2 regions of the Gordonia insulae genome follow, and region 1 is predicted to be linked to the other one. Evidence: riboswitches for the same ligand, from Rfam matches in the RefSeq annotation. Region 1 holds a riboswitch; the other holds the start of a gene.
What was found. A riboswitch is a leader RNA that binds a small molecule or an ion and turns the genes downstream of it on or off. The one in region 1 is predicted to bind cyclic di-AMP.
Positions count from the first base shown of each region.

Region 2: another riboswitch for cyclic di-AMP. It lies ahead of D7316_RS10805 (transglycosylase family protein); the one in region 1 lies ahead of D7316_RS01160 (C40 family peptidase).

Region 1 is NZ_CP033972.1:223,255-231,051, reverse strand. Features, by position in the region: gene D7316_RS01170 (hypothetical protein) at 1-1,457, opposite strand, end outside; gene D7316_RS01165 (C40 family peptidase) at 1,498-2,574, opposite strand; gene D7316_RS01160 (C40 family peptidase) at 2,726-3,430, opposite strand; cyclic di-AMP (ydaO/yuaA leader) riboswitch at 3,445-3,625, opposite strand; gene D7316_RS01155 (hypothetical protein) at 3,734-3,964, opposite strand; gene D7316_RS01150 (DEDD exonuclease domain-containing protein) at 4,209-5,963, shown strand; gene D7316_RS01145 (Lrp/AsnC family transcriptional regulator) at 6,054-6,332, shown strand; gene trpD (anthranilate phosphoribosyltransferase) at 6,354-7,427, opposite strand; gene D7316_RS01135 (hypothetical protein) at 7,488-7,797, opposite strand, start outside.
Region 2 is NZ_CP033972.1:2,385,953-2,393,749, reverse strand. Features, by position in the region: gene D7316_RS10835 (helicase-associated domain-containing protein) at 2-2,335, opposite strand; gene D7316_RS10830 (hypothetical protein) at 2,414-2,599, shown strand; gene moaC (cyclic pyranopterin monophosphate synthase MoaC) at 2,602-3,108, shown strand; gene D7316_RS10820 (MogA/MoaB family molybdenum cofactor biosynthesis protein) at 3,101-3,598, shown strand; gene D7316_RS10815 (molybdenum cofactor biosynthesis protein MoaE) at 3,598-4,044, shown strand; gene D7316_RS10810 (DUF6328 family protein) at 4,041-4,538, shown strand; gene D7316_RS10805 (transglycosylase family protein) at 4,725-5,363, opposite strand; cyclic di-AMP (ydaO/yuaA leader) riboswitch at 5,369-5,564, opposite strand; gene D7316_RS10800 (MoaD/ThiS family protein) at 5,816-6,064, opposite strand; gene moaA (GTP 3',8-cyclase MoaA) at 6,071-7,162, opposite strand; gene D7316_RS10790 (flavin reductase family protein) at 7,159-7,707, opposite strand; gene D7316_RS10785 (hypothetical protein) at 7,704-7,797, opposite strand, start outside.

The sequences.
Region 1 (7,797 bases):
CCGGCGACCAGCTCGGCCCGGGGCACACCCAGGGCGTCCTTGATCGCGGCATCCTGCCGTCGGGGATCGTCGGTCCCCGCCACCCCGGTGTAGAGCTTCTTGAGATCGTCCTCACCGTAGCGGTCCGCGACGTACGCCGCGACCGACCATGCGGATTGATAGGCAACCATCGATCGGTCGGCGTCCACGGCGAAGTCGCCGTCGGCCGGCAGTCCGGTCGGCAGCTCGCCGGCGCGGATCTGCATGGCCAGATCTGGTGCGGCGTCCTCGAATCGGGTGTATGTGCCCTTGCGGCCCACGTACTCCGGGACACCCTCGGTGATCCAGAGCGGCGCGCCGGGCGCGGTGACGACCCGCGCCGCGACATGGGTCAGTTCGTGACGCAGCACCACCCCGAGCGCCGGCTCCGGGAGCTCACCGGCGCTGGGAGTGAGGATCACCCGCTGCCCGATCGCGGTCCGGTCGTCGGTGTCGACGCGGCTGTAGACCGTGGCGGCGGCCGCACCGGTGATGTCGGTCGCCGAGCTCTGTGCGAGACCCCGGAATTCGGCCGGCGTGTCCGTGGCGACCACCACCGCACGACGCGGCCAGTCGGCACCCCAGAACTCGGTCACCGCCGCGATCGAGCCGGGCAGGAGCCGTCGTGCGCGCGCCACCACCGCGGCGGTGTCCGGGTACGACGCGATCACCGATGTACCGCCGGCCGTGGACACGTCGTCGGCGGCGAGACCGGGCAGGTCCCACAGCTGGGTGGGCGCCGGTGTGCCGCCGACCACCGTCGCGTCGCCGACGACCTTCCACGCGTCGCCGTAACGCGCCATCACCAGTTGCCCCGGGACGACGACGTCGGGCTCGTCGATCCCCGGGGTCGCCGCACCGCCGAGCGCATAGTGGAGTTCGACCGGGGCGACCCAGGTGTCCGAACTCCCCTGCGCATCGAGGCGCGCCTGCAGCTGCGTCGGCACCGGTGTCTCGGCCTCCTCGGTGGGCGTGAGTCGATAGCCGAAATCGTCGAGCTCGAGCGCGGTCCCGCGCGGCGGAATCCGTTCGGACGAGGTGGGCGGCGTGCTCGGCGCGGCACCCGACGTCGAGCCGTCGGGCCGGGCCGTCGACGACGGTGACCGCGCTGGTCGTTCATCGGGCATCTCATGCGGGGAGAGATTGGCCATCGACGTCTGCAGGCGTTGCCGGAACTGTGGCGATGCAGCGGCGTCGACAAGTTCGTTCATCCGTGCCCGGTCACCGCCGCGCAGAGCCTTGCCCAGATCGTCGAGGGTGGCCTGCACGCCCGCCGCGCGCTGCTGCTCGTAGACGTTGACCGATGTCGTCGTGGGGGTGCTGCTGCTCGGGTCTGCCGACGTCGACTCCTGCGGACCTCCGCATCCGGCGAGCACCGCGGCGACGACCAGTCCGGAACACACCGCGGCCGACCGGCACATGCGATCCGGACGGATCACCCCGTCGCACCCTTCACGCGGGTGCCATTGCGGACATGTATCAGTACCGGCGCGCCGAGCTGAACGGTCCGGCCTCGTCGAGCGGCACCACCTTCACCGGCACACCGAAGGTGGATGCGTGGATGACGTATCCGTCGCCGACGTACATCCCGACATGGTGGGCGTCCGGGTAGTAGATGATCAGGTCGCCGGGCCGCAGGTTGCCGCGGTCGACCGCTTGGCCGCCGCTGTTCTGCGCCTCGCTGGAGCGCGGCAGGGTCTTGCCGGCCTGGCGGTAGGCCCAGACCATCAGACCCGAACAGTCGAACGAGCTGGGACCGGTCGCCCCCCACACGTACGGATCGCCGATTCGCGTGAGTGCGGCCTGGACGGCGACGAGCGCCGGTGCGGTGCCCTTGGGCACGAAGCGCGGGTCGAAGTCGAACTTGGGTCCGCGCAGGGCGGCGAGCTGCTTGCCGGTCATCGACTGGTAGACGGCCCGGATCTGGATCGCCTGCAACTGCAGGTTGGCCTGCTTCGCCTGGAGCTCGCCGCGCGTCTTCTCCGCGGCGGCGACGGCCGTGGTCGCCTCGGTGGCGGTCTTGTCGGCGGCGGTCTTCGCCGCAAGTGTCTTGCGGCGGGCCTCCTTGAGTCCCTTGAGATCTGTCGCGGCCTGACGTGAGATCAGTTCCAGCCCGGACATCTGGTCGAGCAGCGACTGTGGGGAATCGCTGACCAGGACGGCATAGAGGCGGTTGACGCGGGCGCCCTTGTAACTGGCGCGGACGACGGAGTCGACCCGCTCCTGATAGCCGTCAAGACGTTGCTGCGTGGAGACGAGGGTGCGATCCGCAGTCGACGAGGCCTTCTTCGCGGTCGCCACGATGCGTCGCTGCTTGTCGTATTCAATCTGCGCGTTGTGCATCGCCTCGGTCGACTTCTCGGCGTCGTCGCTCAGCTTCTTGTACTGCACGAGCAGCTGATCCGGCGTCCGGACCGGCACCGCCGTGGCATCGCCGGCGCCTGCCGTCGCGCCCAACTGGCAGAGGGAGACCACGAGCGCCGTCACCGCTGCCACGAGTATCGCGGGAACCGACCGCTTCCGTGCGGCCGACCAACTGGTAACCACGGTTGTCACTTCTCCTCCACCGCTTTCCCCCCGACCACCCGGTTCGGAGATGGACCGTCTGGACCATCATCCCGTTTCCCGGGTGTGTGGTTTGGGCGGATCACGCACATTCGCGTGACCCGCCCAAACTAAGACCTCACATCGTCATCGGCCCGAACGCTCAGTAGCGCCGGATCCCGGTGAGCGACCAGTTGTTGACCTTGTCGCGCTTCACCGGGACACCCGAGGTCGACGCGTGGACGAAGGTGCCGTTGCCCACGTAGAGCCCGGCGTGGCCGCCGCCGTTGAAGATCAGCACGTCGCCCGGCTTGGCCGCTGCGAGCGATGCCACCGGGGTGCCTCCGCCGAGCTGACCGTAGCTGTCGCGCGGGATGGTCTTGCCGGCCTGCTTGTACGAGTAGTAGACGAGACCCGAGCAGTCGAAGGCGTTGGGGCCTGCGGACCCGTAGACGTACGGGGCGCCGATCTTGCTCTCGGCCACGCGCACGGCCTTCTGGGCTGCGGTCGGCTGTGCGCCGAAGATGGCTCCGCCACCCTTGGGCTTGAACTGCTGCGGAATCTGGTTGTCGTTCAGACCCGGCACGGTGAAGGAACCGAGGTTCGGGATCTGGACGTTGGCGCCGGGCGACTTCGCGGCCGGGGTGGCCTTCGCGGCGGGTGCCTTGGGTTCCTGGAACTGCTGGGGGATCTGTTTCGTATCGACCCCAGGAAGCTCGAATGTGCCGACGTTGGGCACGTGCACCGGCGCGGCGAGTGCCGGTCCGGCGACAGCGGCGAACGAGCCGACGGTGATCGACCCGGCCACGACCGCACGCTTGGCGACCTTGCTGCCGCGGTTGGGCTGTTCCAAACGATGTTTGGCCACGAAGCGACTTCTCCTTGCTCTCCCTCGACCGCCTACCGAGTTAGCTGTCGGGTTCGGGCCGGAAGAATGGCCCTACGCGTAGGTCCACACGACGCGTGAACGTCGGCGGGCATGCGCGATTCACCCCGATTCGGATCGCTCCGAAAACTGGTGGTTCCCCGGTTCGCCCAGAAGGCGATTGAGCGGTGACCTATCCAGACCACTCCTGTTGGAGCGGGACGCTCTGCAAAGGTCTCGGAAAGGTTACGAAATCTGATGCGGGTCTGTCCACCGAGCGTTGAGGCAACGAATTTCCAGGTCAGGTCACCCGGCCCGCAGAATTCGCAGATTGCGGCCGGAAACTACGCCCTGAGCTGCAGTTTTTCCATTTCTTGCAGATATTGCAGACGCACTGGAGACCATCGCAGCGGCGACGAACACATCGATCGCGGCGTCGATCTCGGCGTCCCCTGAACGGGTGGTTTTCGTAACCTTTCCTCCACCTTCGGAGGTCGGGTTTTCGCAGTTGGGGGCGTCGAACAGTACCTGCATCATGCATCCGTCACAGGCGGCCGGGCGACCCGGGCAGGACTGGCAGTCGATGTACATCTGTGATCTCCATCTCACTTGCGTGCTGGTGGTATGTCGCCGGGCCGAATCACGGGCTTTCGGCTCAGTGCGTCACATGCAAGGGAGACTAGGGAGGGGCACCGACAGTCACGCGTCTCCGCGATCCCGAACCCAGCTTTCCCGCCTGTCACACCAGAATCTGTCGTTACATCGAACTAATGTTCGGTCCGTGGGGTTCACAGCACAATCGGTCGGCGGTCAACTGACCTTCGCCGACCTCGAGAACGGCGGCGACGACTACACGGACCGCTCGCTGTTCGACACGACCCTGGTCGTCGTCGACCTCGAGACCACGGGCGGCAGCCCGACGGAGGATCGCATCACCGAGATCGGGGCGGTGAAGATCCGCGGCGGAGAGGTGATCGGCGAGTTCGCCACCCTGGTCGATCCGGGCCGGCTCATCCCGCCCCAGATCGTCACGCTCACCGGCATCACCGAGGCGATGGTCAGCGACGCTCCGACCATCGCGCAGGTGCTGCCGTCGTTCGTGGAGTTCGCCCGGGGTGCCATCCTGGTGGCCCACAACGCGCGGTTCGACATGGGCTTCCTCCGCCAGAACGCGGCCCGGCTCGACATCGACTGGCCGTTCAACGCGAGTCTCTGCACGGTCACCATGGCCCGGCGCATCCTCACCCGCGACGAGGCACCGACGGTCCGGTTGTCGGCGCTGGCCGACCTGTTCGACGTCTCCGTACGGCCCACCCACCGTGCCCTCGACGACGCCCGCGCAACCGTGGAGGTCTTCCACCGGCTGCTCGAGCGGGTCGGCAACCAGGGAGTCGGGACCTATCGGGAGCTCACCGCCTACCTACCCCGGTCGAACCCGCGACTGCGGGCCAAACGCACCCTGGCCCGCGACCTCCCGGCGCGCCCCGGTGTCTACCTGTTCCGCGGACCGTCCGACGAGGTCCTCTATGTCGGCACCGCCGTCGACCTCCGCCGTCGGGTGCTCTCCTACTTCACCGGCAGCGATCCCCGACGACGGATCGGCGAGATGGTGAACCTGGCCACCCGCGTCGATCACGTCGAGTGTGCCCACGCGCTCGAGGCGGGCGTCCGCGAACTGCGCCTGCTTGCCGCCCACGCGCCCGCCTACAACCGCCGATCGACCCAGCCCCACCGCGGCTGGTGGATCGTGCTCACCGGCGAACGCTTTCCGCGGTTGAAGGTCTCCCGCACGCCGACCGAGGACGCCCTCGGTCCCATCGGCAACCGGACGACCGCCGCGACCATCGCCGACCTCATCGGTCAGGCGGCCGGATTACGCAGCTGTACAACACGATTGGGTTCGGCGTCGCATCACTGGTGTCGATCGGAGTCGGTGGGTGGGCCGCAGATCGGCGGGTGCAATGCCGCATCGGACCTCCCGCAGACCCTCCCGGACTATCTGCCCCGGGTCACCGCGGTCCGCGACCTGCTCTCCGGTGACTCCGACGACGTGCTCACCGTGCTCACCGACCGGCTGATCCGACTGTCCGACGCCCAGATGTTCGAGAGCGCGGCACGACACCGGGATCGGATGTCGGCGACCATCGACGCCCTCGCGCGCTGCCAGCGACTCGCCGCCCTGTGCCGCATCGCGGAACTGGTGGTGGCCCGGCCCGATCAGGACCGCGGGTGGGAACTGGCGGTGATCCGGCACGGACGGCTGGCCAGCGCGGGGGTGGCGCGCCGCGGGGTGGCGCCGATGCCGGTGGCCGCCACCCTCGTCGCCGCAGCGGAGACGGTGGTGGCCGACGACGGGCCGCTGCTCGGCGCGGCGCCGGAGGAGGCGGGCCTGCTGTATCGCTGGGTCACCGAGCCGGGGGCACGCATCGTCTCGGCCTCCGAACCGTTCGCCCTGCCCGGCGCCTGTGCCGAGCGATGGTCGGCGTGGTCGCAGACCGCGCACGCCGCCCGCACGGCCCCACGGCGTGCCGGTTGACGCCTCCCGACGGCCGACGGCGGCGCGGCGCCCGAACGCACCCCCGAATGCGCCCCGGATCGCGGCCGGGCGCGCACTACTGTGTCAACCATGATCACCGCCATCGTCCTGATCCACGCCGACGTCCACCAGATCCCGGAGACCGCGCAGGCAGTGGCCGACATCCCGGGCGTCTCGGAGGTGTACTCGTGTGCCGGCGACGTCGACCTGATCGCCAAGATCAAGGTCCGCGATCACGAGCAGATCGCGGATGTGGTCACCGGGAAGATCAACCGGCTGCCCGGTGTCTCGCACAGCGCCACCCACATCGCGTTCCGCAGCTACTCCAGTTCGGATGTGGAGGGCGGCTTCTCCATCGGCGAGGAGTGATCCCCGCTCACCGGTGATCGATCAGCGAGCCGCAGCGGCCAGCTCGGTGCTGAGTGCCGCCCACCGGTCCAGCAACCGGGTCGCGTCGCCGTTGTCGACCACCGCCGCCGCGCGTGCCGTCGCCTTGCCCATCGCGTCGGTCAGCTGAGCGCTGCTCATCGCCGACGTCTGCTCGAAAGCGACGATCGCACCCGCGGCATTGAGCAGGACGGCCTCGCGGACGGGCCCGGTGGTGCCCGCGAAGAGGTCGCGGGCGATCGCGGCGTTGACCGTGGCGTCGCCGCCCTGCAGAGCCGCGAGTTCGACCCGGCCGATACCGAGGTCGGTGGGGTCGAGGGTCAATTCGTGGACCTCACCGTCGACCACCTGCCACACCGTCGAGGTGGTGGTGGTGGTCAGTTCGTCGAGGCCGTCGTCGCCGCGCACGACGAGCACCGAATTGCCGCGCTCGGCGAACGCCTGAGCGAGCACCGGCGCCAGGTCGACGAACGCACAGCCGATGAGTCCGCGCTGCGGACGCGCCGGGTTGGTCAACGGCCCGAGGACGTTGAACACGGTCGGTATACCGATCTGACTGCGCGGGGGCCCGGTGAAGCGGAAGGCCGGGTGGAAGACCGGCGCGAAACAGAACCCGATCCCGAGCTCCTCGACGCAGCGGGCGACATCCGCCGCGCCGAGCGTGATGTCGATCCCGAGCGCCTCCAGCACGTCGGCACCACCGCTCTTCGACGATGCGGCGCGATTGCCGTGCTTGACCACCGGAACGCCTGCAGCGGCGATCACGATCGAGGTCATGGTCGAGATGTTCACCGTGTGCGATCGGTCGCCACCGGTCCCGACGACGTCGACACAGGTTCCCGCGACCTCGACCAGCGTGGCGTGCTCGAGCATCGCCGAGGCGAGTCCACGCAACTCCGCCGGCGCGGCGCCTTTCATCTTCACGCCGACCCCGAACGCGGCGATCTGCGCACCGGTCGCGGCGTCGCTCATGATCTCGTTCATCGCCCAGGAGGCCTCCTCGACGGAGAGGTCGATGCCGTCGGTGACACGCCCGAGGATCTGCGGCCAGCTGAAGGAGGTCTGTGTGCTGCTCACGCTGCAAACAGTAGTGCCACCCGAGAGCTGCTCAGAAGATCGGTCCGTCCCGCCCCGCGCCTACCCGGCGACCGGGCGCTGCAGGACCTGCCACCGCAGGACGACTCCCCCGTGCCGCGAACCGAGGCTGGCCATACGGGAACGTTCCTGCGCCAGGTGCATCGCGTCGAGGAGCTGGACGCGGGCGAGACCCAGCGTCACGGTGTCCGAGGCACGCTCGTCGGGCCGCGCCTGATCGACCCGTCCGTAGCCGTCGAGTGCCGCGGTGGCCACCGCATCGGCGACCCGGTCGCCGGGCAGGCGCAGAACATGGCGCAGCACGACCTCGTCGTCGGGGCGCCAGTCGGAGGCGTCGAGCACCGACGAACTC
Region 2 (7,797 bases), 2.2 Mb from region 1:
GTCAGGTCTCCAACAGTTCGACACTGGTGATCCGATGCAACGAGAAGTGTTGTTCCTCTTCGGTTCCCGAGTCGACGGCGATCAGTTGACCGGCGCCGAGGGTGCGGGGTGAGACGACGTGTCGGCTGGCGGATCCGTGGGCGTCGACATAGTCCACCCGCAGCCGACGGTTCACCCGCAGCGCCAGTTGGATCAGGGCGGTCGCCGACTCGCCGCCGCCGGATGCGCGGACCGGGGACGCGGACTGTGCGGGGGAGGCCGGGCGTGCGGAGGCGGCCCGGTCCTGGGAACGCAGCCGGGCGATCACGGTACGGAGCTGGTCGGATGACGGTGCGGGCCGGCGTGGCTGTGCATGACGACGCGCACGCGCGACGGTGACCCGGCTCCCGCGTTCCCGCAGATCGACCAGGGTGCCCGACGAATCCTCGCCCGCCGGTGCGAAACCGGCGGCGCGCAGCCGATCGATGACGTCGCGGACGTCGGCCTGCGACACCGCGACGGTCGGTGCGAGCGCGCGTAGTGCCAGGCTCTCGGCGGCCTCGCTGCGCAGCACGGCGGCCAGGGTGGTGGCGTCCTCGCACCGGACGAACGCGGCGGCGACGCCCACCCGCAACTGCCCGTGCTTGCGGGCGACGTCCTCGATCAGATACGTGAGCGACTGGGGGACCGGCGTCCGGGAGTGCGCGGTGAACATGGTGAGCAGCTCGCTGCTGCTGCGGCCGGCGTCCAGGGCGCGGCGCACGCTGTTCTCCGACACCCGGTACACCGATGCCGCACCGCCGGATTCGAGGTCGGCGACGAGTTCCACCTGTTCGGCGAGCTCCGGGGTCATCGGCCCCGGGACGGTGAGGGTCAGGTCCGCCTGGGTGAGGAAATGATCGACCGGCTCGGGTAGTGCCTTGCGCATCGCGGCGAGAACCGCCGCGTCGGACTCGTCGTCGGTCCGGTCGAGGACCGCGCGTCCCACGGTGGTCAGCGCGCCGTGCGCGACCACGCCGAGTTCCCTTGCCTCCCTGAGTGTCTCGTCGACAACATGTCGGGAGTAGCGACGGATCTGCCGAGGACGGTGCCAGTGCAGGGCGGCGACGAGAGCATCGGTCGCCACCGGTGCCGCCCGGGTGCCCCCGGCGAGGGTCTCGAGGATTGCGTGACGCTGTACGGGTGCGTAGGCGTCGTGCAGCTCGCCGGACAGCGCCGCCAATGCGTTGCCGTCACGATCGGGTTCGCCGACCTGCCATGCTCGGCGTGGCATCTCCAGCCACGCCCCGAGCAACGCGAGCCACTGTCGGTCCGGGGACTGGTGCAACCAGGTGTCGGCGGCGGTGGTCGGCGCGAACGCCTGCTCGCCGGTGTCCGATGCGGGTGGTGGATCCGGGAACCCGGCGTCGATCAGACGCAGATAGGCGAGCAGTTCGGCGATGAAGGCGATGCGCTGCTGGTCGAGTCCGGTGACCTTCGCCAGTCGGCGCAGCTCGCGCACCCCGAGCGCACCCGAGCGCAGTACGGCGGCCGGTGTCGCCCCGAGGACCCGGATCAGTGTGGTGGCGTGCCGGATCAGCTCGAGCGCCTCGCCGCCGGCGGCGGCGTCGATCGACGATGCGCTGAACCGGCTCCGGGCGTCATCGTGCAGCTGCGGCGCGCCGAGATCGTCGGTGCGCAGCGGCGGCTCACCACGCAGCAGCTGACCGACCGTCGGCGGCAGTTCCACGGTCTGGTCGTCGATGCGGGCGAGCAGGCCGGCGGCGATCAGCCGGGCGACCGGCTGGGTGGGGTCGGCGTCGGGTGCGGCGTCGCGGCTGCGGCCGAGCGCGGGACCGCGGGACAGGGTTTCGAGGAGGCCGCGCTCACGGTCGTCGAGGGCGTCCAGGGTGGCGCGCAGCTCGTCGGCACTCCGGTCGGCGATCGGTCCGGTGAGGTGGTGTGCCCGCCACGGCAGTGCCCCCGGGGCGTGCGCCCCGGATCGGAGCGCATCGTCGGGACCCCAGAGCAGGGCGCGGTCGCGCAGCAGGTGCACCCGGTCCACGATGTCGCTCTTCACCGCACGGCCGGACAGCTTCTCGACGATCGCGGTGACGCTCGTCAGCGCGGGGATGCGGCCCGACGGCTCGGTGCCCAACGCGATGGCCTGCTCCAGAACGGCCACCGCCGGGAGGTCGAGATCCTCTCCGGCCAGCGCGGATGACGCCGCCGACAGGGCGCGCGAGGCCAGGACCCCGGTCCCGGCCGGCGGGGGCGAGGCGAGATCCGGGCGCGCGGTGAGCAGCTCCACCAGCTCGTCGTCGGTGCGCAGCGCCAGGTCGTCGGCCAGGCTGCCGCCCTGGTCATCTGCAGTCATTCGGTCGATTCTACTGAGCGGCACGACCGGAGTGGTTTCCCCGGCACGGCCGTCGAGGCCACATGGCACAATGAGCGCGTGGCTGAGAAGAAGAAGTACGTGGACAACGGCTGGCCCAAGACCGATGACGGCGATCACGCGCACGCGGTCTCGGAGTTCGCCGCCGGACTGTCCGGTGCACTGTCGCCGTTCGGCGACACCGAGTTCCCGTTGCCGCTCGACGACCTGCCGTTCCTGCAGTCGAAGACGGTCATCAACCGCTGACGCTGCCGGTGTCCGGTACCGAGGCGAACGGGCCGACCGAGACGGGGTTGAGTCATATCGACTCGACCGGCGCGGCTCGGATGGTCGACGTCGGCGGCAAGACCCGCACCGATCGTCGCGCGGTGGCCGGCGGTACCTTCCGGACAACCGCTGAGGTGATCGGCCTGCTCAGCGACGGCCGTCTACCCAAGGGTGATGTGCTGGCCACCGCCCGCATCGCGGGCATCATGGCCGCCAAACGAACCGACGAGCTGATCCCGCTGTGCCATCAGCTCGCCCTGTCGTCGGTCGAGATCGACTTCGCCGTCGCCGACGATCACATCGACGTCACCGCGACTGTGGCGACCAGCGGACAGACCGGCGTGGAGATGGAAGCGCTGACCGCGGTCGCCGTCACCGGCCTGACCCTGCACGACATGGTCAAGGCGGTCGATCGCCGCGCCTCGATGGGGGACATCCGACTACTCGAGAAAACCGGCGGCAAGTCGGGGACGTGGCGGCGTGACTGACCCGTCGACCCCCGACCGACCGAGGGTCGCCCGTGTCGTCGTGGCGTCCACCCGGGCCAGCCGCGGTGAGTACACCGACCGCACGGGGCCCATCATCAGTGACTGGCTGACCGGGCGGGGCTTCGTCGTGGAGGAGCTGATCGTCGTCTCCGATGGCACACCCGTCGGGGACGCGGTGCGGGCAGGCATCTACGCCGAGGCCGATCTGGTCGTCACCACCGGCGGCACGGGACTCTCGCCGACGGACCGAACACCCGAGGAGACCCGGGACCTGCTCGACGTCGAGATCCCCGGCCTCGCCGACGCAATCCGTTCGGCCGGCCTCCCGAAGGTGCCGACGGCGATCCTGTCGCGGGGTGTGGCCGGCGTGGCGGCGTCGACCCTGGTGATCAACCTGCCGGGCTCGACCGGCGGCGTACGCGACGGGCTGTCGGTGCTCGACGGCGTCCTCGACCACGCACTCGACCAGATCCGCGGAGGTGACCACTGATGCCCGACCGTGTCGCGCGGGTGGTTCGAACATCGTTGTCCGAGTCGGCGATCGACCTGGCCGACCACGAAGCGTCGGTCGTGGACGCCGCCGGCGGCAGCGCCGGGGCGGTGGTCGGCTTCGTCGGCGCGGTCCGCAACCACGATGGCGGACGCGACGTCACCCGGCTGGTCTACTCGGCCCACCCCACCGCGCCGACCGTGCTGGCCGAGGTCGTGGAGACGATAGCCGCCGAGGCCACCGGCGTACGGGCGGTGGCGGTCTCGCACCGCGTCGGTGATCTGGCCATCGGTGACGTGGCGTTCGTGGTGGCCGTCGCCGCCGATCATCGACGGGCCGCCTTCGAGACCTGCGCGCGACTCGTCGACGAGGTCAAGGCGCAATTACCGGTGTGGAAACATCAGTTCTTCGGCGACGGCACCGATGAATGGGTGGGTTCGGCGTGAGCGGGCCGCCCGGGGACAGCGCGGAGCCGGAACGGCACGAGACCCGGGCCGAGCGCCTGGATCGGAACTGGGCCAGCCTCCTGCAGGAACTGCGGGTGGTCCAGACCGGCGGGCAGATCCTCACCGGTCTGATGCTGACCATCCCGTTCCAGGAGGGCTTCGAGGAGCTCACCCCGCGTCAGCAGCACATCTTCGTGATCAGCCTGGTGTTCGCCGTGCTGTCCACCATCACGCTGATCTCCCCGGTGGCGCTGCATCGGATGCTGTTCCGACGTCACGCCGTCGACCGGCTGGTGAATCGGGCTCACCTGCTCACGCTGATCGGCATCGGGCTGCTCGGCGTCGCATTGACCGGGGTCGTCACCGTGATCTTCGACATCGTGTTCGGCGGCTGGGCAGCCATCGCGGCCGCCGTCGCCGCGCTGATCGTGTTCCTGGTCATGTGGGTGGCGTTGCCACTGCGCGAACGCCACGTGCTCACCCGCCGCGACTGAACGTCACGGGTGAACGTCCCGGGAGGCCGTCCCGGGAGGACGTCGCGGGACCGTTCGGAGAATGGAAAAGGGCCCCGCACGGATTGACATCGTGCGGGACCCTTCGAACTGGGGCCATCAGCCATATTCCCCGTCGGTCCGCCGGCCGTGACCGGCCGGCGTCACCTCGACGGTGACTGCTGCGACTCAGGGAGTCGGCAGCTTGTCCTTGTTCTGGTTGAACAGGTTGATCTGATCCGGGGTGAGTTCGTAACCGCTCTTGGCAGCCATCTCCCAGAGGTTCTTGACCTCGGGCGAGATCTTGCCGTTCTCGTGCGCCTTGTCCACCGCGGTGTCGAGCTGCTTCTTCACGTCACCGGTGCTCTTGGCTTCCGGGGTCGCGCCCCAGTTGAACGGTGCGGGCAGCTGCGGGAGCTGCAGCTTCGGAGCCTGCTCGGGAGCGCTGCGCGGGGTCGAGGCCGACAGGCCCGTGCCGCACACCGGCCATGCACCCTTGCCCTGGCTGCCCAGGACACGCTCGGCGACGACGATCTGCTCCTGCTTCGAGGCCTGGTCGGCGCTCGGGGCGAACTCGGTGCCGCCGTGTCCGGCCCACGTGCTCGGGCTGAACTGCAGGCCGCCCTGGTAGCCGTTGCCGGTGTTGATGGCCCAGTTGCCGCCCGACTCGCACTGGGCGACCTGGTTCCACTCGGCGTCGGTGGCGGCGTTGGCCGAACCGGTGCCCAGCATCGCAGCTCCGCCGCCCAGGACGGCTCCGGTGAGAGCGACCTTGGCGAGGGTCTTGGTGGTCGTGGCTGTCGTCGGTTTGCGATGACGTCCGGACATGGTGGTGTTCCTCTCTCCACGCGCCTACGAAGTCAGCTGTCGGGTTCGGGCGAGAGGTGCCCGGTCTCGGCCTGACGTGAATCACGCCGGGACTTAACCCCAAGGACATCGAATCGGTGTCGCAGTGATCCGATGCCCGGTCTCTGTACGGAGGGTGGGTCCCCCGTCCTCGCTCCTAGATGTTTCAGGTGCGTCCCGTAGCGGAGCGAGGTTCGGCGCGGCCGACGGGACGTTATGCATTTGGTTACTTGCTTGTGACCCCCGAGGGCGTCGTTCAGTCACAGTACGACGTCTGCGTGCGCGAATCACGTTGTTGGCAAGCCGATTTTCGGGACCAGAATGGGTCTTTCGACCCAGATTCGGAGTCATCCCTGCTCACGGGGCGATAGTCGACTTGTGTCCATCTCGTTATCGTCCCGTTATGTGAGGAAGCTCACACGCGCGATGTGGCGTCAGCCACCGGCAAACGGGGGCAACACGTCCAGGGTCTTGCACGGGCCCAATCGGACGGCCCGATCGCAGACGGCGATCGAGTCCCGCAGATACGACGACCGTGCCAGCACGCGCTCGAGGTCCGGGTTGGTGCCGGCGAGCGTCGTCTCGAGTTGCCCCAGGGTCGCGTCGTCGTCGACGTCGACGACCGTCGATTCCGTGCCTGCCGCGGCGCGTGCGGCAGCGAAGTACCGGATGGTGATCTGCATCGGGTGTCAGCCCCCGATGGCCGACATCGGCCGGTCGGGTTGATGGAACTCCGGACCGTTCACACCATGACCCGCTGCCTTGACCCACGCGTTGCCGCGCCAGAGATCGGCGATGGCGGCGTCGAGGCGATCGTCGTCGAGGCCACCGCGCAGCAGGGCGCGGAGATCGGTCTCGGATCGGGCGAACAGGCAATTGCGCAGGGCGCCGTCGGCGGTCAGCCTGGTGCGGTCACAGTCACCGCAGAACGGTCGGGTGACCGATGCGATCACCCCGACCCGGGCCGGGTCGCCGTCGAGATCATGGCCGTCGACCAGCCAGGTCGCCGCGGGAGCGCTTCCGCGTGGCCGTGGGTCGGGCAGCAGGGTGAAGCGCGTCCGCAGCGCGGCGAGGATCTCGTCTGCGGTGACCATCGTCGAACGGTCCCACCGATGATCGGCGTCCAGCGGCATCTGTTCGATGATGCGCAGCTGGTAGCCCTGCTCGAGGCAGAAGGCGAGGAGATCGGGCAGTCGGTCGAGGTCGTCGTGCCCGGCCAGCACCGCGTTCACCTTCACAGACCGCAGGTCGCTGCGACGCGCCGCCGCGAGGCCGTCGAGCACGTCGTGCAGGCGGTCGCGGCGGGTGATCTCGGCGAACCGGGCGGGATTGACGGTGTCCAGCGACACGTTGACGCGGTGCAACCCGGCGGCGACGAGGCCGTCGATCCGGCGGGTCAGGCCGAGGCCGTTGGTCGTCATCGCGATCTCGGGTGCCTCCGGCAGGCTCGACACCGCGCCGATCAGATCCTCCAGGTCGCGGCGCAGCAACGGTTCGCCACCGGTGAATCGGATGGCGCGAATGCCCAGGTCACGGACCGCGACGGTGAGTACGCGGATCAGTTCGGGCGTAGTCAGCACATCGTCGGCGGGCAGCCAGTCGAGTCCCTCGGCGGGCATGCAGTACGTACACCGCAGATTGCACCGGTCGGTCACCGACACGCGCAGGTCGCTGACGACCCGACCGAACCGATCCCGCAGCGGGCCGGTCGTCGGCGCATCGGCGACCGCCACCGGATCCGACGACGGGGTGGACGGGAGGCCGAGTGAAACGAGGGTCATGAGCGTTCCCTCAGCGCTTCCAGTGAACGAAAGGTGCTGGCGTGGAACACGAGTGGCTCGACGCCGGGATCGCAGCGCAGCGCCTCTATCCGCAGGAGCACGAGCGTGTGGTCGCCGGCCGGGATCTCGTTGTGCAACGAGCACGACAGGGCGGCGGCCGCATCGGGGATGAACACGGAACCGTCGTCGGTGCCCGACGGGGTGATGCCGGTGAACCTGGCATCGCTGGGGCCGGCCAGTTGGCGGCACAGGTCGGACTGATCGCGGGAGAACACACTCACGCCGATCGCCGGCGCCGAGCGCAGTCGGGGCCAGGTCGTCGACGTGTTCTGGACACACAGCGACACCAGCGGCGGATCGAGGGAGACGGTGGTGAACGCGCTGGCCGCCATCCCGACCAACGCGGAGGTGCCGTCGGGGCCGTCGATGCGACAGGCGACCGCGACGACACCGGACGGGAAGCAGCTGTAGGCGCGCTTGAGCACCGCGGAATCGGTCGCCGGCGCGAGGTCGTCGGCGACGGGCAGAGCGGAATCGAGGCTCATCTGGCCCGCCGTCCCGAGCGCAGCGCGAAGACGAGGCCGAGGACGAACCCGAGGGGTGCGCACATCGTCAGCACGTACACGAAGGTGGGC